4 regions of the Oceanobacillus sp. FSL K6-0127 genome follow, and region 4 is predicted to be linked to each of the others. Evidence: riboswitches for the same ligand, from Rfam matches in the RefSeq annotation. Region 4 holds a riboswitch; each other region holds the start of a gene.
What was found. A riboswitch is a leader RNA that binds a small molecule or an ion and turns the genes downstream of it on or off. The one in region 4 is predicted to bind S-adenosylmethionine.

Region 1: another riboswitch for S-adenosylmethionine. It lies ahead of MHH64_RS10595 (ATP-binding cassette domain-containing protein); the one in region 4 lies ahead of MHH64_RS16255 (methionine biosynthesis PLP-dependent protein).
Region 2: another riboswitch for S-adenosylmethionine. It lies ahead of MHH64_RS04655 (MetQ/NlpA family ABC transporter substrate-binding protein); the one in region 4 lies ahead of MHH64_RS16255 (methionine biosynthesis PLP-dependent protein).
Region 3: another riboswitch for S-adenosylmethionine. It lies ahead of MHH64_RS00015 (O-acetylhomoserine aminocarboxypropyltransferase/cysteine synthase family protein); the one in region 4 lies ahead of MHH64_RS16255 (methionine biosynthesis PLP-dependent protein).

The regions. Positions count from the first base shown of each region.
Region 1 is NZ_CP150287.1:2,100,705-2,106,504, forward strand. Features, by position in the region: gene gcvH (glycine cleavage system protein GcvH) at 1-100, shown strand, start outside; gene MHH64_RS10585 (toprim domain-containing protein) at 538-894, shown strand; gene MHH64_RS10590 (thioredoxin family protein) at 969-1,283, shown strand; SAM riboswitch class I at 1,500-1,602, shown strand; gene MHH64_RS10595 (ATP-binding cassette domain-containing protein) at 1,750-2,781, shown strand; gene MHH64_RS10600 (methionine ABC transporter permease) at 2,771-3,439, shown strand; gene MHH64_RS10605 (MetQ/NlpA family ABC transporter substrate-binding protein) at 3,509-4,366, shown strand; gene MHH64_RS10610 (hypothetical protein) at 4,577-4,747, shown strand; gene sufC (Fe-S cluster assembly ATPase SufC) at 4,968-5,753, shown strand; gene sufD (Fe-S cluster assembly protein SufD) at 5,770-5,800, shown strand, end outside.
Region 2 is NZ_CP150287.1:939,108-944,907, reverse strand. Features, by position in the region: gene brnQ (branched-chain amino acid transport system II carrier protein) at 1-483, opposite strand, end outside; gene MHH64_RS04665 (pyridoxal phosphate-dependent aminotransferase) at 763-1,932, shown strand; gene MHH64_RS04660 (PPC domain-containing DNA-binding protein) at 2,241-2,750, opposite strand; SAM riboswitch class I at 2,900-3,010, shown strand; gene MHH64_RS04655 (MetQ/NlpA family ABC transporter substrate-binding protein) at 3,101-3,922, shown strand; gene MHH64_RS04650 (ATP-binding cassette domain-containing protein) at 4,218-5,234, shown strand; gene MHH64_RS04645 (methionine ABC transporter permease) at 5,236-5,800, shown strand, end outside.
Region 3 is NZ_CP150287.1:185-5,984, forward strand. Features, by position in the region: gene megL (methionine gamma-lyase) at 168-1,358, opposite strand; gene rarD (EamA family transporter RarD) at 1,542-2,447, shown strand; SAM riboswitch class I at 2,579-2,691, shown strand; gene MHH64_RS00015 (O-acetylhomoserine aminocarboxypropyltransferase/cysteine synthase family protein) at 3,098-4,795, shown strand; gene MHH64_RS00020 (SGNH/GDSL hydrolase family protein) at 5,347-5,800, shown strand, end outside.
Region 4 is NZ_CP150287.1:3,268,463-3,274,262, reverse strand. Features, by position in the region: gene MHH64_RS16260 (aminotransferase class I/II-fold pyridoxal phosphate-dependent enzyme) at 1-871, opposite strand, end outside; gene MHH64_RS16255 (methionine biosynthesis PLP-dependent protein) at 868-1,986, opposite strand; SAM riboswitch class I at 2,062-2,173, opposite strand; gene MHH64_RS16250 (hypothetical protein) at 2,530-2,679, opposite strand; gene MHH64_RS16245 (DNA topoisomerase) at 3,195-5,354, shown strand; gene MHH64_RS16240 (hypothetical protein) at 5,521-5,800, shown strand, end outside.

The sequences.
Region 1 (5,800 bases), 1.2 Mb from region 4:
ATATGAAAAAGCATGGATGGTTGTTGTTGAGCCCTCTGATGTAGCTGAGCTTGAGCAATTATTATCTGCAGATGCATATCAAGAATTAACTGAAGAATAATGCCCAAAGGCTAACTTACGCGTGTGAAAGTGTATAGTTAGCCTTCTTTCAATCATATAATGTATGTAAATAGATGCTGTTCAAAAAGTCCGGTGAAAATGAAACAATGAGATAGGTGTTCTTCGATTAACTCCTGACACGTGCTGTGTAGACCGTTGAAGTCACCGCTTCCTGTGGAACACGTTGGCGAAAGAAAACTTCCTATGAAAATTGTTCACGTCCCTGTAGAAGTTCGCATTCTGTTCAAGCTCTATACTTACGTATTAATTGCATTCGTTCCGTGACGAGAGTAACAACGTCACCGAACCTCGACACACACAGGACGTGTTCGTGTTGCGATAGGACATTGCAACTTTACCCGATCTCGGTCTTTTCATCCTCCTTTTGAACGCGAATTACGTAGGCAACTTTTTTGCTTGCATAAGGAGTGCTCATGTATGATAACTACTGAGTTTGAAAAAGTGATTATTGTCGAAGGGCTTACAGATAAGAAGCAAATTGAAAAAGTCATCAATGATGAGGTTACTATCGTATGTACAAATGGTACATTCGGTGTAGAACGATTTGATGAATTACTGGAAACATACGAATTGGATGAAAAGGATGTGTTTATTCTAGTTGACGAGGATAAATCTGGAATGAAATTGCGTAAGCAGCTGGCTCGTGAGCTACCGCATGCGGAGCATATTTACATTAGCAGTGAATATCGGGAGGTTGCAGCGACACCAGAGAAAATACTTGCAAGCACACTACTGAGTAAACATTTCTCTGTTCATCCTATATTTTTATTATAGTGTGTGTTCAAAAAGAGGATATTTACCGGGTTTTTTGAATATCCTCTTATAGATTGAACTTAAGGTGGTTAAAAATGCAGCAAATAACAGAAAAAAGTTTGGAACAGGAACGCATGTTAATTTATATTTATACACCTTTTTGTGGAACATGTACGGTGGCAAGATCAATGCTTGCTAAAATCGAGTCTGTTCATGGAATAGATATCTTTTATGAGATGAATGCGTCCTTGTATCCTGAATTTATGCAAGAAAATAAAATTGAAAGTGTTCCATGCCTTTTAATTAAAGAAGGTAATGAAGTGAAAGAAAAAGTTTATGCCTTTCAATCGACAGGTAATATATATAATTATTTGATGATATATAAGCCAGAATTATTTGCCACCCATTAAGGCTCTAATATCCCCCCTTTCTATGCGTGAGAGAGTTAAAATTAGAAGGTGGGGAAGGGCTTGGAGTCATACTCCTGTGGTACTATCATGCAGTGGAGAGAAAAAGCTCTTGATTGAAGTTTCACTTTAACAAAAGTTAATCCTATTTAGGATTGACACGCGTATTTTAGCATGCTACTATAGTGTCACTGAATTGCTAAATCAAATACGATCTATCTCTTATCTTGAGCGGTGGAGGGACTGGCCCTTTGAAACCGCGGCAACCTTCAATCTTTTGAAAGGTGCCAATTCCTGCAAAGTAAACTTTGACAGATGAGAGAACGTGAGACTTTTTAATGATATGACGTCTTTCTGTTCTCTTACAGAAGACGTTTTTTGTTTTTTGGTTAAAAAATGTATTGCAGCATTCATACAGTAAAGAATTTGTTTATAGGCACAAAAGTTAGAACGAAGAGGAGGACATAACGTGATTTCGATTGAGGGTTTACGTAAGGTCTTTAGACTAAATAATGATGACATAGCAGCTGTTGATGATTTGACCCTTACTATCCCTGACGGTGAGATATTCGGCGTGATTGGGTACAGCGGTGCAGGGAAGAGTACATTCGTCAGACTGCTTAACCGATTGGAAGAACCATCATCAGGACGAATTGTTATTGATGATGAAGAAATAACGACACTTAATTCAAAACAGCTTCGCCTTGCAAGACAAGGAATCGGCATGATTTTTCAGCACTTCAATTTACTTTGGTCAAGAACGGTAGAGGCAAATATTGCATTCCCACTTGAAATTGCAGGAGTCCCAAAGCAGGAGAGGCAAAAGCGAGTACAGGAACTCATTGATTTGGTTGGCCTTGGTGGACGGGAAAAAGCTTATCCATCCCAATTAAGTGGTGGACAGAAGCAGCGTGTTGGAATTGCTCGCGCACTTGCGAATAATCCAAAAGTGCTGTTATGTGATGAGGCAACCTCTGCATTGGATCCAGAAACAACGAATGCGATTTTGAATTTGCTGGTCGACATTAATAAAAAGCTTGGATTAACGATTATTTTGATTACACATGAAATGCATGTTATTCGAAAAATCTGTAACCAAGTAGCGGTCATGGAGCAAGGACGGATTGTTGAACAGGGAAATGTGCTTGATGTGTTTACCCATCCCGTACAAGACGTTACGAAAAAATTTGTTCAGCAAATTATGGGACCAAGTGACGAAGAGGATGATATAACCAATATTATTGAGAATAATGCAGATGGTATTATTCTTAAGCTTCAATTTTTAGGTGAGGCTACAAATCAAACCCTTATAAGCCAGCTGGCAAAGCGTTTTGATATTGATTTAAATATTTTACAAGGAAAAATCACCCAAACACAAGCTGGCGGATATGGCACATTATTCGTACAGGTTATTGGCGAACAAGAGGAATTCGATAGAGCATTAAGCTTTATACAGGAACAGACCTCGGTCGAAGTGGAGGTTATCCGGGATGTTAGCTGAGTTATTCCCAAATATTAAATACGAGGATTTAGTTGAAGCAACTTACGAAACATTTTACATGACAATTATTGCTATTATTGGTACATGTATTTTCGGTCTATTATTAGGATTGCTTCTATATTTAACGAAAAAAGACGGCATCTGGAAAAATAAGTATATTTATTTTGTTGTAGCGGCTCTTGTGAATATATTTAGAGCCATCCCATTTATTATATTGATCTTATTGCTATTTCCATTTACCGATTTCCTTATCGGAACGATTCGCGGACCAAATGCAGCACTGCCCGCATTAATTATTGGATCAGCTCCGTTTTACGGGAGACTCGTTGAAATCGCGCTTAACGAAGTGGAAAAAGGTGTAATTGAAGCAGCCAAAGCGATGGGGGCGAAAACACGTACCATCATTTTCCGTGTTCTACTCCCTGAATCAATGCCGGCACTCGTATCAGGCCTTACGGTTACCTCGATTGCATTAATTGGGTATACCGCAATGGCAGGTGCGATTGGTGCAGGTGGTCTTGGAAACTATGCGTATTATTTTGGATTCCAACGACGTGATTTTGATGTTGTATTTCTTTGTACGGTCATTATTGTAATTATCGTGTTTATTTTCCAATTTATTGGGGACTTTATTACAAACAAGCTTGATAAACGATAACATTATCAATAGATGAAAATAGGAAAACCTATTTCAATTATAAAAACAAGATGGAGAGGAAGAAACAGAATGAAAAAGCTTTTAGCCCTGGTAACATTCGCACTTGTACTTATATTAGCTGCTTGTGGCGGTGGAAATGAATCAGAAGATGGAGCCGATAATGGTTCGTCAGAAGGAACCGAAGAAACAAATGAAATCACTGTAGGTGCTTCAAGTGTACCACATGCGGAAATTCTAGAAGAAGCTCAGCCATTACTTGAAGAACAAGGTGTAACACTTCATATTGAAGAATATCAGGATTATATACTGCCAAATGATGATTTAGACAATGGCACGTTAGATGCGAATTACTTCCAGCACATTCCGTATTTGAATCAAACAGTGGAAGATACAGGATATGAAATTGAATCGATTGGAGCTATTCACGTAGAACCAATGGGTGTTTATTCAAAAGGAATTGCATCAGTCGATGACATTGCTGATGGAACTGAAGTTATTTTAAGCAATTCTGTTTCCGATCATGGGCGGATTTTGACTTTGTTTGAGCGGGAAGGTTTGATTACTTTAGATGAAAGTGTAGAAAAATCCGCTGCAACAATTGACGATATTGTTGAAAATCCTAAAAACTTAGTTTTCTCACCAGATTATGATCCGGCACTACTACCAGAGCTTTATAATTCAGAAGAAGATGTGCTTGCTGTTATCAACACAAACTACGCAATTGGTATAGGTCTTAACCCATTAGAGGATGCATTGTTTGTTGAAGACGAAGAAACTGACTATTTAAACGTTATTGCTGTAAGGTCTGAAGATGCTGATAAAGAAGCATTAAAGAAACTGGTTGAAGTACTAAAATCTGAAGAAATCCAAAACTTTATGATGGAGAACTACGATGGTGCAGTTCTACCAGTGGAAGGCGAAAAGTAATTATAATTTATTAATAGCATTTTAAAGGATACGTGCGTTATTTGCCATTATTTAATGTCGTTTCTATGTTTTCACGTTATGAATCATTCATATATAGAATAATCCAGTCATAGAGGTTTAAATCCGAATTGTAAAGGGAACCTTTCTAGTGTTACTATATTTTATGTAACCAAAACGAAAGGATGATTCACTATTGACAGTGGTCTGAGGTTGAATTACACTTCGGAAATGGAAAAAGGAATGACGAAGTCCCGTCATGTTTGCTACGAGGAGTACAGCAGGAAACTTGAAAAACGGCTGGAAGTAGAAAAACAACGAGAACGGGAATACAAAGAAGCGAAAATGCTAGTGGCAGGAATGGATGGTCAAATAGCTAAATAACAAACTTATAATTACCTTTGTGCTGGTGTCTTAATATGCGGACATCAGCACTATTTATTTGTACAATTATATCTAATTTGATATGGTGAAACAGTAATAAGCTGTGCGCTTAAAAGAGTTGATAATTAATTTGAAATGCTTTAAGATTGTAATGAGAATAAGTTGAGAATGATGTCAATTCATTTCATACTAGAAAATAGCTTACTTGGAGGTATGTTTTATGTCAGGATTAGTTTTAGAAATTAAGAATCTTCATGTATCGATTGAAGACAAAGAAATATTAAAAGGTGTAAACCTTACGATAAAGGGTGGAGAATTCCACGCAATAATGGGGCCGAACGGAACAGGTAAATCTACCCTTGCTTCAGCAATTATGGGACATCCCAAATATGAAGTTACAGAAGGAAGTATTATCCTTGACGGTGAAGATGTACTAGAAATGGAAGTAGATGAGCGTGCTCGTGCTGGTCTGTTTTTAGCTATGCAATATCCAAGTGAAATCAGTGGTGTAACAACTTCTGACTTCCTTCGTTCTGCAATCAATGCTCGTCGTGAAGAAGGCGATGAGGTATCTCTAATGAAGTTTATTAAGCAATTAGATAAAGACTTAGATTTACTTGAAATTGATCAAAACATGGCTACACGATACTTAAACGAAGGTTTCTCTGGTGGGGAGAAGAAACGTAATGAAATCCTTCAATTATTGCAAATAAATCCTGCTATTGCGATTTTAGATGAAATCGATTCTGGATTAGATATTGATGCATTGAAAATTGTATCTAAAGGAATCAATAAAATGCGCGGAGAAGACTTTGGTTGCCTAATGATTACGCATTACCAACGTTTACTTAACTACATTACTCCTGACTTTGTTCATGTTATGATGCAGGGCCGTGTTGTGAAATCAGGTGGACCTGAGCTTGCAAAACGTTTAGAAGAAGAAGGTTATGAGTGGATTAAAGAAGAGTTAGGAATTACAGACGAAACAGTAGAACAAAACGCGTAACGTTAGGAGGAGTAAAATGACTGTCGAAACAAAGCTGCCATTTGATA
Region 2 (5,800 bases), 2.1 Mb from region 4:
CAATACAACTAATGCTGGAGCCAATATTTTCCCTACATTGTTGACTATTTTCCCTGGATATAATGAGAATAAAAGTGCTACCGCGAAGAATAGAATCGTGAAAACAAGTAAACCTGTCTGTTGTGCACCTTCGCTAATAAATGGCGCGATTCCAACCTCATATGCCACCGTCCCTGTTCTTGGAGCTGCAAAGAATGGGCCAATCGTTAAATAGAGCAATGCCGTGAAGAAAATACCATACACAGGGTGAACTCTGCTAGATAATTCTTGAAGGTTCCTACTACCTGAAAAGCCCATTGCCAGAATCCCAAGTAACGGCAATCCAACACCTGTTACTAAGAATCCAATAATTGCTGGCCAAATGTTTGACCCTGCATATTGTCCTAACTGTGCTGGGAAAATTAAATTACCAGCCCCAAAAAATAATGCAAACAGCATAAAACCGATTGCTAGATATGATGAAAAGGTTATTTTATTATTCATCGAATGTTCCCCCTCGTCGCTAATTAAGCTCGTCTATTTAATTAAAATTTTCCGACAATTTACTCGAGCCATGTTCTATTGATTGATGTTGATAATCATACTATTTTCCTAACAAAAATGCAATATATTACAGAATATTTTTTGATATTTTTCAAAATATCCAAACAGATTAGCCACTATAGTTTTTTATACGACAATTTTTCATTGCTAGACAGAACCATTAAAAGATTATAGAATTTACTCAACAATTCATCTTATTAGTAAAGAAGGTCATATCAAATGGAATTTTCGAATCGTTTAAAAGGGTTGCCTGCGCAATTTTTTGCAACACTCGTTCAAAAAGTTACAGCAGCATATGCAGAAGGTCGCGATGTTATTAATCTAGGGCAGGGAAATCCCGATCAACCAACCCCTGCTCACATCGTTAAAGCATTGCAACAATCTGCCCAAGAGCCGATTACACATAAATATTCCCCATTCCGCGGAACAACCGAATTAAAACAGGCAGCAGCTGATTTCTATAAAAAAGAATACAACGTTGACTTGGATCCGGAAACAGAGGTTGCTATTTTATTTGGAACAAAAATTGGATTAGTAGAATTACCGCTTGCTTTAATGAATGACGGTGAATTGCTTTTGCTGCCTGACCCTGGCTATCCAGATTATCTATCAGGCGTCGGATTGGCAAATGTGCGTCATGAAACAATGCCATTACTACGAGAGAATAATTTTTTACCAGATTATGATAGTCTTAGTTCTAGCCATTTAGATAAAGCAAAACTTCTTTATTTAAATTATCCAAATAACCCTACAGGTGCAACTGCTTCGAAAGCCTTTTTTGAAAAAACGGTGAAGCTGGGCGAAGAGCACTCCATTGGAGTCGTACATGATTTTGCTTATGGAGCAATTGGTTTTGACGGGAATAAACCAATTAGCTTTTTGGAGGCAGAAGGTGCAAAGGATGTTGGAATTGAACTTTATACGCTTTCGAAAACGTATAATATGGCCGGCTGGCGTGTCGGATTTGCAGTAGGCAACAAGGAAATGATAGAGGCAATTAATCTATTACAGGATCATTTATTTGTTAGTATTTTCCCAGCTGTCCAGCATGCTGCAGCTGTCGCGTTATCAGATGACCAAGCATGTGTTGAAGCGTTAGTTGCACTTTACGAAGGTCGCAGAAATACATTAATAGCTGAATGTCAACGAATCGGCTGGGAAGTCGAGGCTCCAAAAGGATCCTTCTTTGCCTGGCTGCCAGTTCCGGATGGTTTTACAAGTGAAACATTCGCTGATTTTCTGCTAGAAAAAGCAGATGTGGCAGTAGCTGCCGGAAATGGTTTCGGATCATTTGGTGAGGGGTATATCCGAATTGGCTTGCTCGTTGAAGAGCAGCGTATCAAGGAAGCTATTCAGCGTATTGAAAAACTTAATATTTTCCCTAAATAACCAACTCATAAAAGGTGATCGTAAAGTTATAGCTCGATTAAGATCCCCTTTTATGGTTCATTCTTGTTCGGCCACTGAGGCTGGGACAAAAGTATTTTTATGAAATAAAAACCGAACATGATTGGTGCAAATAACTCGCTCTGGAAATATAATTCGCGCATCCAGTGGTGGCTGGTGATCCCCCCTTGCGCTATCGCACTACGGTGTCTCACCTATGCCTTACCTCCCGCTGGAGTCTACGTATAATTCCTGCGCTAAGCTTATGCATCGTTCGTCTTTAACATTAAACACTTTTGTATGTCCCAGCTTCAATTTTTCGATAGGTTATACGTCACGTTCTTTCCATGCTCTACAGGATAAAACTGATTCCCGCCTGTCTCTTCATCGTACTTTCGATTGAAGCTCATCCCTTCAATAGCCGTAAGTACAAGGTCTACTGTAATAACGGGGTTTTCCCCTTTTACAAGATGACCGCCGAAAACATTTCCTTCTTGATCACACATCGTACCGTGAAAGTGAATATCATAGTCACCATCACGCTGACATACAACCCCAGTCCCTTGTAAAAACTCAATTGGTCCTTGTCTTACCTGCAAATCTCCATAGCCAGCACCAACTTTTGATTCACTATTTGCTATTAAATATAAATAACCGGCTTTCTTAAAGCTGCCAAAACAGCTGCTGATTACAGCCGATTCAATATCATTTTCTTGACATAGCCGCTCAATTCCGGTTAGAAGATCCGTTTCTGCTAATAACCTAGCCGCAAGAACTGTTCCTGCTTTCCCTTTTGCAAAATGTGCACGACACAATGACACAATTCATCTCTCCCACTCACGAAACTGAAAATTCTAATTATCTCAATAATAAGGGGAGTCCCAAAAGAAATGCAAGAATAAATAAAATAAGTATTGACTGAATTAGAATTATACGTTAATTTAAATAAATAGAATTGAATAGACTACATCTCTTATCAAGAGTAGCTGAGGGACTGGCCCGATGAAGCTCGGCAACCTTTTATGTTACAGCATAGAAAGGTGCTAAATCCTGCAAAACATAACGTTTTGAAAGATGAGAGAGGACCTCTGTATATATACAAGCCTCTCTTTCTTTTAAAGAGAGGCTATTTAATTATCAGCAAGTTTACTATATTACAGGGGGTAACAAAATGAAAAAATTTGGAATTGTGTTATCAATTATTTTATTAGCTGGAGTACTAGCTGCTTGTGGTAATGACGCCTCTGGCAGCACCGACGCACTAAATGAGGATAAAATAGTGGTTGGTGTTACTGCTGGTCCGCATGAACAAATTGTAGAAGCTGCTGCTGATGTTGCTGCTGAAAACGGACTTGAGGTGGAACTAAAAGTATTCTCTGACTATGTCCTACCGAATACCGCATTATCTGAAGGCGACTTAGATGTGAACAGTTATCAGCATGAGCCATTCTTAGATCAATTTAATGAGGATCATGGGACAAGTTTAGTGCCGGTTGGTAAAACTATTTTAAACCCAATGGGTGTTTACTCTGAAACATATGAGAGCATCGATGATATTCCGAATGGTGCAACATTTGGCCTTCCAAATGACCCAACAAACGGTGGTCGCGCACTATTTATTTTGGAAGAAGCCGGGATTATTACGTTGGAAGAAGACAAGAAAGAGACAGCTTCCATTCATGATGTTGTAGATAATCCGAAAAACCTGGAATTCATTGAATTAGATGCAGCACAAATTCCAAATCAACTTAGCGAAGTCGATGCAGCTGCAATTAATACGAATTTCGCTTTAGGAGCAGGTATTAGTCCAAAAGAAGATTCAATTCTATTAGAATCCACCAATTCTCCATATATAAACTATATCGTTGTACGTGCTGAAAATGAAAATGACCCAGTCGTTAAAAAATTCGTTGAAGCATACCAATCTGATGAAGTGAAAGCATTTATTGAAGAAGAATTTCAAGGCTCTGTAATTCCAAGCTGGGATGAATAAGTAAATAAAAGCGGAAGCGCCCGGTTATCGACATACCGACTGTGCCCCGAACTTTGGGATGGTTCTGCCTGTCGAACATTCTTACGGAGGAGATTCACTCCAAAGTATAAGATGATCTATGACTTTCTCTTCTATGGGCGGAAGTCAAGTTCATCTAAAAGGAAACATGCCCCTTTAGGCGTATGCCGATGTTAGGCGTAGAAATAATTCAGCCAAATTTTATACTTCAGTATTTTAACAAAAGAATGTTGCGACTACTGGAGCAGCATTCTTTTTCGAAAGGAATGTAGGTTAGATGATCAAATTAGAAAACATCACGAAAGTTTTCCCATCTAAAAATGGGGACGTAACAGCTGTAAATAATGTTAACCTTCATGTTAAAAAAGGAGAAATCCACGGCGTAATTGGTTATAGTGGTGCGGGGAAAAGTACATTAATTAGGCTTGTCAATTTACTTGAAAAGCCTACGAACGGAAGTGTCTCAATCAACGGAACCGAATTGACCTCCCTGCCACCAGAAAAACTGCGAAAGACGCGGCAGAAGGTTGGAATGATTTTTCAGCACTTCAATCTATTAAAAACTGCAACAGTTTATGACAATATCGCAACTCCATTAAAACTTCTTGGCTATGATAAACAGGAAGTGAAGAAGCGTGTTGAAAAATACTTGAAGATTGTTGATTTAGCAGAAAAGCAAAACAGCTATCCTTCTCAACTATCTGGTGGGCAAAAGCAACGGGTCGCTATTGCTAGAGCATTATCACAAGAACCAGAAATACTTCTCAGTGATGAAGCAACAAGCGCTCTTGACCCAGAAACAACAAACTCGATTCTCGACTTGCTTCTAAAAATTAATGAAGATCTCGGAATAACGATTTTACTTATTACCCATGAAATGAATGTAATCCAAAAAATATGCGATTATGTGTACGTGCTTGAAAAAGGTGAAGTCATCGAACAGAGCTCAAGCATAGAACTGTTCACCAACCCACGTAAGCATACGACGAAGAAATTCTTAGATACCATTTCCCAACGTAAATTATCAGCATCACTTATTTCTCAATTGAAGCTGAATGGCACTGTTACAAGACTTACATTTATCGGTGAAAACACAGGACAGCCTCTACTTTCACAGGTAAGTCAAAAATTTAATGTGGAACCAAATATTCTAACGGCAAACATTATGGAACTAAAGAATGGCATCGTTGGAAACTTAGTCATTCACCTTGTTGGTGAACCAGAACAAATCAATGCATCCTTGCAATTCCTAAACGAACAAGGTGTCGCAACAGAAGAAGTGGAGGGAGAATAACATGGAAGCATTCATCCAAGAATGGCTGCCAATTATCGGGCAGTCTGTCATTGAGACTTTCCAGATGGTCATTATTTCATTGTTTTTTGCAATATTAATTGGAGTTCCATTAGGAATTCTCGTAGTCCTTACACGCCCTGGTCAAGCATTAGCAAATAGATTTATCTATCAGCTGCTCAACTTATTCATAAATGTTGTTCGTTCGATCCCATTTATTATTCTATTGTTCTTTATTTTACCATTCACAAAATTCCTAGTAGGAACAACGATTGGTGTACAAGGGGTAATTGTTCCGCTTGTTATCTACACAGCACCATATATAGCAAGGTTATTAGAAACATCCTTGTTGGAAGTAGATAACGGTATAATCGAAGCATACAAAGCGATGGGTATTAAAACAAGGCAAATTATTTGGAATGTGATGCTCCGTGAAGCACGCCCTTCCATTATTTTAGGATTAACAATTGCAACCGTCAGCCTAATCGGGGCTACTGCAATGGCTGGTCTTGTTGGTGCAGGTGGACTTGGGGATCTGGCATATCGATTCGGCCATTTACGATATGAAG
Region 3 (5,800 bases), 1.2 Mb from region 4:
GTAGACGCACAATCCATTTAAATACACTAATCCACATTTTATATAAACTTCAAGTTAAAATATCCCTCCTACCTATCCAATTCTATTATTAAATTACAAATAAAATACACGTCCATGCTAGAAAATAATTAGCATTAGACGTGCATGTAAAATGAGTGCTGCTTTTCTTATAATTGATCTAAAGCCTGCTCTAAATCAGACCAAATATCTTCCCACGCTTCCAGTCCGACTGAAAGTCGAATGAGCTGGTCTGTGATACCCATTTGTTGCCGAACTTCATATGGTATGCTTGCATGTGTCATTGTAGCAGGATGCTCAATTAACGTTTCGGCATCGCCTAAACTTACTGCAATTTTTAAGAAACCCAATTGATTCAACAACTGCTGCGCTTGCTGTTTATTCCCTTTCACATCAAAGGAAATGATTCCCCCTCCACGTTTCATTTGTCCTTCCATTATCGCAAGATCCGGATTGTCGTCATCTTCTGGATAATATACGTTAGCGACTTGCCGGTGCATCTTCAGCTGTGCCACAATTTTTCGGGCATTGTCACAGTGACGGTCCAAACGAACCGCCAATGTTTTTAAACCACGCAGTAAAAGCCATGCATCAAATGGAGATATAACCCCGCCGATATCTTTTTGTGTTGTATTGGAAAGCATATCAATAAAGGATTTTTTGCCAACGACTAAACCTGCAATTACATCTCCATGTCCGCCGATATATTTCGTTGCACTATGAAGGACAATGTCGCACCCTAATTCCAATGGTTGCTGTAAATAAGGAGAAGAAAATGTATTGTCCACTACAACCGGAATACCGTATTCCTTTGCAACCTCTGCCACCTGCTGTAAATCGATTAAGCGCATCGTTGGATTAATCGGTGTCTCTACATAAATGACGGTCGTTTCTGGCCGAATAAGACTGCGAAGCTCTTCCTTTGATTTCATCTCCGAAAAATCAGTAGTTATATTATACTTTTCTCGCATCATCGTTAGAAATCCAAACGTACATCCATATAAACCCGATGAACATATAATGTGATCATTTGCTTTGGTGAGTGCAATGAGAACAGCTGACACTGCCGCCATTCCCGATCCAAATGCAAGACCAGCTTCTCCCTTTTCTAAAGTCGCAATACGCTCTTCAAGCACACGGACGGTTGGGTTCCCCAGGCGAGAATAAATATAGCCCGACTCCTCACCGGCAAAGCGACGTTCCCCCTGCTCCGCAGTTTCAAATGTATAGGTAGATGTTTGAAAAATGGGTGTGGAAAGACTCCCAAGCATTTCTTTAGTATCATAGCCTTCATGGATGACAGCCGTTTCAATACGTTTTTGATTTTGTTTTTGTGTCATCGTCAAACCCCCTCTTAATAGATGTCTCTTACGCTCACATCTATCATATCGAATACAACTCAATTATGAAAGCGTTTTCTAAAACTTAAGCTAAGCTAAGTGATTGCTAAATTGGTAAATTCCATCTACTATTATAGAAATGTTAAAGGTTGTTCAAAAAATCCGCTTAGGAGGGAAAATATAATGGATAATCGGCATACGAAAACCGGCATCATCTATACATTCAGTGCCTACCTCTTATGGGGGATTATTACAATGTACTGGAAACAAATTGATTATGTTCCAGCTGGGGAAATTCTAGCACATCGAATAGCATGGTCAGCAGTATTTATGCTGCTTCTTGTCATTTTTCTTGGTAAATGGAATAACTTCATACAGGAATGCCGACAAATTATGAAAAAGAAAAAGCAATTACTTGGGATCACAGCTGCCGCGATTGTGATTACATTAAACTGGTTTCTATTTATTTGGGCAGTTGTTCAAGGACATATCCTGCAAGCAAGTCTTGGATACTATATCAACCCGCTTATTAGTATTTTACTAGGAATTATCATTTTGAAAGAACCTGTAACGAAAGGTCAATTACTTTCCTTTATTTTAGCAGCAATTGGTGTGCTTTACTTAACATTCAGTTACGGTGTATTTCCATGGATTTCACTGCTGCTAGCAACCACATTTGCATTATACGGGTTACTGAAAAAAACAGTGAATGTCAGCGCAATCTCCGGGCTGACAATTGAAACATTGCTTATTACACCAGTCGCACTTATTTACTTATGGATTATTCCAAGCGGTTCATTTACTTTTACACCATTTATAACAGTTACGAACCTATTTTTAATTGGAGCGGGTATTGCTACCGCTGTTCCACTATTGTTATTTTCCAGTGGTGCAAAGCAGATTCCTCTAGCCATGGTAGGTTTCCTGCAATATATCACACCTACCATGATGCTTGTAATTGGTGTGTTTTTCTATAAAGAGCCCTTCTCACAAGCACATCTAGTTACGTTTGCTTTTATTTGGACTGCTTTATTTATATATATGGCGTCTATTTATAAAAATTCGCAGCGTCGTTTGAGAACACATTAAAATGAATCTCTGGCTTTAGGTAAATCCTGCAACATGCAATTACATTCAACCTAATTTAAACTTTTCAGAAAACATCATTGACAGATAATAGAATTCATTGTATACTCACACTAACTTAAATAATGCAACATCTCTTATCAAGAGCGGCGGAGGGAATAGGCCCTATGAAGCCCGGCAACCTTAAAGCATTAACCTGCTTGTAACGGTGCTAAATCCTACAGGGTAAAAACCTGGAAGATGAGAGGAGGAACGGTTCGTACATACGCCCTCTTCTTAGGAAGAGGGCTTTTTCATTTTCCCTCTTCAAACACAAAAGCGTAAGCGCCCGGTTAGCGACGTACGGACTGAGCCACAGGAGATAAAGGAAACACGCCCCTTTAGGGGTATGCCGATGTTAGGCGTAGCCTGGTTTAGTCGGCCATCCTTTTACCTAGAGTCAATGTTGACTTTCACCACAAGGGTATAAGTGCGACTAGGCCACATGTCTTAGCCAGTCGGCAAGTCTTCTTTATCGTACGGAGGCGAGGGAAGTCTCGCTACAGCTTTAGCGCTGGAGCTGGACGTGGCTGTTTCGGTAGCCAAGTGATCCACGGTATTAAAGTTTATAGTTTTCTAGTGAAAAACATAACATTTCAAGGAGGAATTTTATTATGTCACAATTTCAGCCAGAAACGGTATTACTTCATGGTGGTCAACAGCCGGACCCAACTTCAGGTGCGCGTGCTGTTCCAATCTATCAAACAACTTCTTATGTTTTCCGTGATACAGAACATGCACAAAACTTATTTGGTTTAGCAGAATCAGGTAATATATATTCTCGTATTATGAATCCAACGGTTGATGCATTTGAACAGCGTGTTGCTCAGCTGGAGGATGGGGTTGGTGCTGTTGCAACATCATCCGGAATGGCTGCTATTACGCTAGCAATTTTGAATATCGCGGAAGCTGGGGATGAAATTATTGCGGACAGCAACCTATATGGCGGTACGTACAATCTCTTTGCAGCGACCCTTCCACGCTATGGGATTACAGTAAAATTTGTTGATGGTACAAAACCGGAGGAATTTGAAGCTGCGATTACCGATAAAACAAAAGCTATATTTGGTGAAATCATCACAAATCCAAGTCTTTACGTATTTGATGTAGAAGCTGTTGCTGATATTGCACATGCTCATGATATTCCATTAATTATTGATAATACTTTTGCCCCTTATATCGCAAAACCGCTCACTTGGGGCGCAGATATTGTTATTCATTCCGCAACAAAATGGATCGGCGGTCACGGAACGACAATTGGCGGGGTCGTTGTTGATGGTGGAAGATTTGACTGGAATAACGATCGATTCCCTGGCTTCACCGAGCCTGACGAAACATATCACGGCTTAAAATATAAAGATCTTGGTCCAACAGCATTTATTACAAAACTTCGTGTTCAATTATTACGTGATATCGGGGCATGCTTAAGCCCCCAAAGTGCATTTTTATTTTTACAAGGACTAGAAACGCTACATTTACGAATTGAAAGACACGCACAGAACGCAGAAAAAGTTGCTGCCTATTTACAAAAACATGAAGCAGTAGAATGGGTCAGCTTCCCTGGTTTAAAGGAACATCCATCACATGGGCTTGCTAAGAAATATTTCAAGAGCGGCTATGGATCGATTATTACATTCGGTATCAAAGGGGGACGCGATGCAGGTAGAAAGCTAATCGACAATGTGAAGCTATGGTCACATGTAGCAAATGTTGGAGACGCTAAATCCTTAATCATCCATCCTGCTTCAACGACACATCAGCAGCTAAATGCTGAAGATTTGAAGAAAAGCGGTGTAACTGAAGAGCTTGTCCGCTTGTCGATTGGACTAGAAGCTGTAGAAGATATTCTGGCAGACTTAGAGCAAGCAATTGATCAAGCAACTGGAGTTAATCAAGCTGCACAACAATCGAATGACGCTGTAATTAAAAGCTTGCTTTCCTCTCCATTTAATCGTCAGGAAGGTATTCGCAAAAAAGTTATTGCTAGCATCGGGATTGATCAAAGCGAAACGAAATCCTTAGAAAAACTTGGTTTTGAAATCATTTCTGTAGAAGATGATCCAGCTAATGAATTATCTGTAATTTCATCTCCTGTTGATGCATTATGGGTTAAGGATAAAGAACTTCCAGCTGCAGTTATTGAACAATTGGTAAATAAAGAAATAAAATTTATTTTTGCCGAAGGAGCAGCAAGCACAAATCAAACATTGCAGCATGCAAATGCGACGGGAATTATTGTTACAGAGGTAAATCCAGCTGCATTAGCACTTCAGCTTCGAAGCAATAATACGCAAGCAACTGTTACAGTTTAAACACTATATATAATCAGGTTTACATCTCCATCAAACCGGGAATATCCCCAAAGAGTGGACCTAAAATTTAAATCGCCTTCTTTAACAGAGGGCGATTTTTTAATTAAGCATTATATTTCGTTATGTTCGTATTTAAAGGAAAGTGTGAACTCATGTGTAAATAAGGATTGTGCGTATACTGACTTCCTATTATTAGTAGAATCTGCTGGAACAATTTCGCTCCTGTCCCAGTAGTTCACCGCTATATTTATGATGCAACAAACAATCGATATTTAAGATCAACTTCAAGTTTAACTTTTTATATTATTGATTAAACTTATAATGGATGTTCTGAATAAACGATTAAGATATAGACACTACGGATCTTCCTTGAAATAATGGATAACAAGCAATACATATATAGCCAAACACCATGATTTCTTTAAGCATAATTTTACAGGAGTGCTTGAAAGGGTATATAATTTATAAATCCATTTCGAATAGTTATAAAGCGGACAAATTAACCTTTTTTCCATATTATATTAAGAGATAACTGCATAGGTGTGATTAACTTGAAAAAGTATGTTTATATAACCTTTTCCCTTCTGATTATCGGAGCTTTCATTATTTTTTTTATGCAACCGTCAAATGAAATGAGTAAGGAGCCAGCCACTCAGCCCGAGCAAGATATGCAACAAGAATTTGAAGATCATGAAGTGAATGATGAGTCGGATACAAGTAAAGAAAACCAAAAACAAGAAGAAGATACTGATCAAACGGGATTTCCACCAAATATATCTGGTGCACTACAGAATACAATTAGTTTCTTCAGTAATCAAGAAACCAAGATTGTGGCAATCGGTGATTCACTTACCCAAGGTGTTGGTGATGAAACGGATCAAGGTGGTTATATTGGAATATTAGACCGAACAATCAATGATGGATTGCAATCTGTAGAGATTGTTAACTTTGGGAAGCGCGGGAATCGTACAGATCAATTGCTCAAGCGTCTGGAACAGGAAAAGA
Region 4 (5,800 bases):
GAATTGTAAATCCTGGGTGAGAGGCTAAACCAGGATAATACACTTTTTCAACAAACCGATGTGCTTTTAAGTAGTCAACCAATACTTGTGCGGATTGACTAGACTGTTTCAAACGAGCCCCTAACGTTTTCATTCCCTGCAGTAATAGGTAGGAATCTTGAGCACCAAGAATTGCGCCAAAGGAGTTTTGGATAGAAGCAAGTTTTTCCCCGAGCGATTCATCACGAGTAACAGCTAATCCTGCAATCACATCACTATGACCGGATAGAAATTTAGTTGCACTATGAAGTACAATATCTGCCCCGAGGTCTAATGGATTCTGATAAAGTGGTGTCATAAATGTATTATCGACAAACGTAAGGCAATTATTAGCCTTGGCAATTTTTACGATTCCGGTAAGGTCCGTAATATTCATACATGGATTGGAAGGTGTCTCAATATAAATCGCTTTTGTATTCGGCTGAATGGCATGAGCCGTTTCATTTAAATCGGTCATATTTACAAAGGTATGTTCAATTTGATATCGTTTCAAAACCTCTGATACGAAACGATATGTTCCGCCGTATACATCCGTTGTTACTAATACGTGATCACCAGCAGAGAGCAATAATAGTACAGAGGAAATGGCTGCCATACCAGACGCAAATCCGAATCCGTGTGAACCATTTTCCAGCTCTGCAATTTTGTCCTCCAATGCCTGACGTGTTGGATTTCCTGACCTGCTGTAATCAAACGGACCAAACGCATCAAAGCTGTTTTGGTGAAAAGTAGATGAAAGGTAAATAGGCGTATTTACCGCTCCAGTGCTTGTTTCCCCTCTCTGTGATCCATGAATGAATTTCGTTTCCACATGCCGCTTCACTTGATTCATTTCTCATCCTCCTCATTCAATTTGGATAGTGCTTGTTGTAAATCTGCTTTTAAATCCTCAACATGCTCAATACCTACAGAAAATCGGAGTAAATGATTGCTTATGCCTCGACGAATTCTTTCCTGTTCTGGTATGTCAGCATGTGTCTGCGTTGTTGGATAGGTAATAAAGCTTTCTACACCTCCAAGGCTCTCAGCAAAAACGATTAAATTTAATGAAGATAGAAATGGATCGACCCATTGTTCCTCTTTGAGAGAGAAAGACAGCATTCCACCCTTATTTGGATAAAATACATTTGAAACTGCTGGTTGCTTATTTAAAAATTTTGCTATGCTTTTTGCATTCTCTTCATGTCTTTCAACACGGAGCGCTAATGTTTTTAATCCTCTAATAAGTAGCCAAGAGTCAACAGGCGAGAGTACCGCACCAGTAGCATTATGATTCTGGGATAGCTTTTCACAGATTTCTGTTCCTTTTGCAACAACTAATCCAGCTAGTACATCGTTATGACCGCCAATATATTTGGTCGCACTGTGGATAACAATGTCTGCCCCTAACTGTAGTGGCTGTTGTAAGTAAGGTGTTAAAAAGGTATTGTCAACAATGAGTAAAAGCTTATGCTTCTGGGCTAATGTTGCGTAGCTAAGAATATCAATTTCCTGCATTAATGGATTTGTAGGTGTTTCGATAAAAAGAGCCTTCGTACGTTCATTAATTAACTGCTCCGTTTTTTCAACTGTTTCAAACGTATCGTAAGTAGTCTCAATTTGGTAGGTTTCTGCATATTGTTCGAAAATCCGATAGGTACCACCATATAAGTCTTCAGGTGCAAGGATATGATCACCTGAACGGAAAAGGGATAGTACTAATTGAATAGCTGCCATCCCCGAGCTACAGGCAAACCCCGAATCACCTGTCTCTAAGTCAGCAATACCTTCCTCTAAAATAGTTCGGGTAGGATTTTTCGTTCTTGTATAATCATATCCAGTTGACTGTCCAAGGCCTTTGTGCTGATAGGCAGTAGATAAGTAAATGGGTGGATTAATTGCGCCTGTTTTTTCATCACTCTTATTTCCTAGTTGTACGAATTTCGTTTGTAACCTGTTGTTTGTCATTTTTTTAGCCTCCAATAGAAAAAATAAAAAGAGCAACCCTCAGATAAGAAGATTGCTCTTAATAGCACAGCATTCTTCTTATCTTCTAAGCAACTTGGATAGTTGCTTACTGGAATTAGCACCGGACCGCTATCGGCTGGTTGCTGAGACATCAAAGGGCCAGTCCCTCCGTCTCTCTGGATAAGAATTAAATAGATTTATGTAATTTTTCGAAATTATATTAGTAATACCTTACATTAGAAATCTGAAAAAAGCAAGAGGCATTTCGTTTTATTGTTTTCGTTCGTAAAGCATAAAGCTGAGTTAACATTTAACCATTGACTCAGCTTTATGTGCCAGAGGATTAGTCGCACTTATCCCCCTGTGGTGAAAGCGGGCACTGACACCATGTAACAGAATGGGCGATTAAAACTAGACTACGCCCAAAGGGAGATGCTTTCTTTATCTCTTTCGTAGGAATGTTCGACCCGCCGGACCACCCGAAGTTCGGGGTGTCGTAGGTACATCGCTAAATCGGATGCTTCCGCTTTTGTTCTAAAGATGCTACCTTTTACGTTTGTTTTTCTTATTGTCTAAGTTTAGAAACTCACTATTTTCACTCGCGAATTCCGTATTATTGCCTTGCCTATTATGTTTATTGTGATTGTTTTGTTTTCCTTTATCTTTGTTTCGGTTTTTATTTTCCTCAGACATTATCGCCCCTCCTGTGAAAATTTGTGGTGATTATTTACACCAATGAGGCTAGTTTAACCATTCACTTGGAAAATATAAGCGTAATAAAAACCTAATATATTTTTGTGTATGAAAAAAGTATGATGTATTACTTATATCTGCCTTTTGATTGAAAAGATAGATGACAATATTGTTATGGCTTTAAATCTAACTGCGAAGGAAATGTATTCAATCTAATATCCAGAGGACAAAGAAATGTTAAGTAAACGAAAGCAAGATCTAGTTTTTACGTATATGGTAGAAGATTGGGCTCGTCAGAATAACTTCACGGATCGCAAAAATGTCTTTGTAGTGGTGCAGAAAAAAATATAACAGTATTTGAATGCAGCCTATCTATTCTTAGCCAAGTTCGGTATAGGAATCAATTAGAAAAAAAGTGTAATCTATGGCATAATAGTATATCGAACGAATGTTTCTAAACGAGAATAACGGAAAATTAATAGATATGGAGTTAAAGGATAGGGGATGAATTCGAATTGGGAGTCCAATTAATACTAGCAGAAAAACCATCCGTCGCAAAAAACATTGCAGACGCATTGAAAATAAAAACGAAGAAAGATGGCTATTTTGAAGGAAACAACTATATCATTACTTGGGCGTTTGGGCATCTTGTAGAGTTATACGATGCGAAAGACTATGATGGAAAAATGCGAAGCTGGAAAATGGATAATTTTCCTTTTATCCCTTCTGAATTTAAATATAAAGTAAAAAGCAATCCTCGGAATCGATCACAAACAGATGGTGGAGCTGCAAAACAGTTAAAAATAATCCATTCACTAATGAAACGAAATGATCTGGAAGCAATTATTTCAGCATGTGATTACGACCGGGAAGGGCAGCTAATCGGGGACAGTATTATCTACCGAGGTGGAGTAAAGCCGAAAGCTAGTGTATTTCGCTTGCTCTTAAACGAATGGACACAGAATGAAGTGCTGCAAGGGTTAGAAAACCTCAAACCGAACAATGCAATGCAACCATTGCGAGATGCAGGGATTAGCAGACAATGGGCCGATTGGGTTATAGGTATCAACCTAACCTCTGTTGCAACGTTAAAATATCAACAAGGAAAAAGCAAGGCGTTGAATATAGGCAGGGTACTCTTACCAACCTTAAAAATCATCTATGATCGCGATCAAGAAATAGCTAATTTCAAGCCAGAGGATTATTTTAAACTAACTGCAACGTTCCAGACTGAAGATAACCATGAATATGAAGGAATCTATATAGAAAATAAAGATGAAAAGTTTAAGAAAAAAGAAGTGTTGGAAGAAGTCCACAATTTGATTCAAAACAAACAAGCAACTATTATAGATAAGCAAGTAGAGAAGAAAAAAGAATTTCCTCCGTTTTTATTTAATTTATCCAATCTGCAGGGGTTTATAACGAATAAATATAAGGGATGGACGTCTGATAAAGTTCTAAAGGTGGCCCAATCACTTTATGAGAAAAAACTGATTACATATCCGCGAACCTCTAGTATTGCTTTAGAAGAAAGTCTGGTTGCGAAAACAGCCCACGTGTTAAAGGTGCATTCCGAGGACCTCCCATATGAAGATGAAATCAAATTTATGAAAACAAAGCGTGTCTTTAATAACGCGAAAGTGGAGAGCCATAGTGCAATCATTCCAACATATGTAAAACCGAAACGACTTTCAGCAGATGAAGGAATTGTATATTCGGCAATAAAAAACCGTTTTATAATGCAGTTTATGCCAATAGCTATATATGAGGAGACAAAGCTGGTCACGAAAGTTTTAGAAACGGATCTACGTGGTTTTTTTCATTCAAAAGGTAAAGTGCAACTTGTTGAAGGCTGGAAAAAAGTTGAGAAAATACAATCAAAAGATACGATTCTTCCGTTTGTGGGCTTAAATGAACATGTTCAATTAATTGGCTCTGAGGTCACTACGCATGTAACGAAGCCGCCAAAGCATCATACGGAAAGAACATTGCTTCGTGTTATGGAGACCTGTGGTAAAAGTTATAAAGAGGATGAAAGTGAAGAGCTAATGGGTAGTATTCTAACCGGATTTAGTATCGGGACAGCTGCAACAAGAGCAGAGACGATTAAAAAGCTGAAGGATGTAGGATATATTACTACAGAAAGTAAAAATTTACTTTGTACAGAGCTTGGCAAGCGCCTTGTTGAGACTTTTCCGGTTAAAAACCTTTTTGATTTGGAATTCACTGGACGTCTTGAGAAAGCATTGTCTGATATACAAAAAGGAAAAGCGAGCAAGCAAGAGTTCCTTCGACTAGTATTTCATTTTACAACGGAGTCGGTTGAATCAATTAAATGTGCAGAGGACGTTATTATTAACAAAGTAACCTCATCGCGCGCAACCAATGAAGTTTTAGGGACTTGTCCACAATGTGGCGGCAAGGTGACAGACGGTTTTAAAGCTTTTGGCTGCAGCAATTGGAAGAAAGGCTGTACGTTTGTGATTTGGAAAAATGATAAATATTTAGCTTCGATGCGTAAAAAGCCGACGAAGACAATGGTAAAAATGTTATTAAAAGAAAAGAAAGCCTTTGTTAAAGGCCTTACAAGTAAAGGTGGAAAAAAGTTTAACGCCTATTTAAGCTATGAAAAAAATAACAACAATGATTATTATAGCTGGAAAATGGAATTTTAACTAAGTAAATCTAAAATGGACGTAAAGAAAATGTGTAATTATCAGTTTTTAAGCTTTTAAGTGGAAAATGGTGTATACTTAATAGTAGAGGTAGCATAATTCTATAAACGGAGATCTTGAGAATTATATTTGCGATGCTAATTTTCCTCGGGACAGGATGACGAACATGAAAAAAGTTATCGTAAGTACAAAGGAGAACCTGGGTTATGGTACATTAATATGGGTAAATGCGAGCAACCGTAAAGTATATCGCAGCAGTAAAAGTATTTCTGCTGATACTTCTTTCCATAGTTATGATTCACATTTTATGGGAATGGTTGATAAGCTGTACAAAGATCAGGAAAAACATCCCCTTTTATTTAAACAGATGCTTGAAAAATCGAACCGGATTTTTGGTGTATGTTTAAACAAACGACGTAATACAGATGGTTCAAAAGACATGAAGG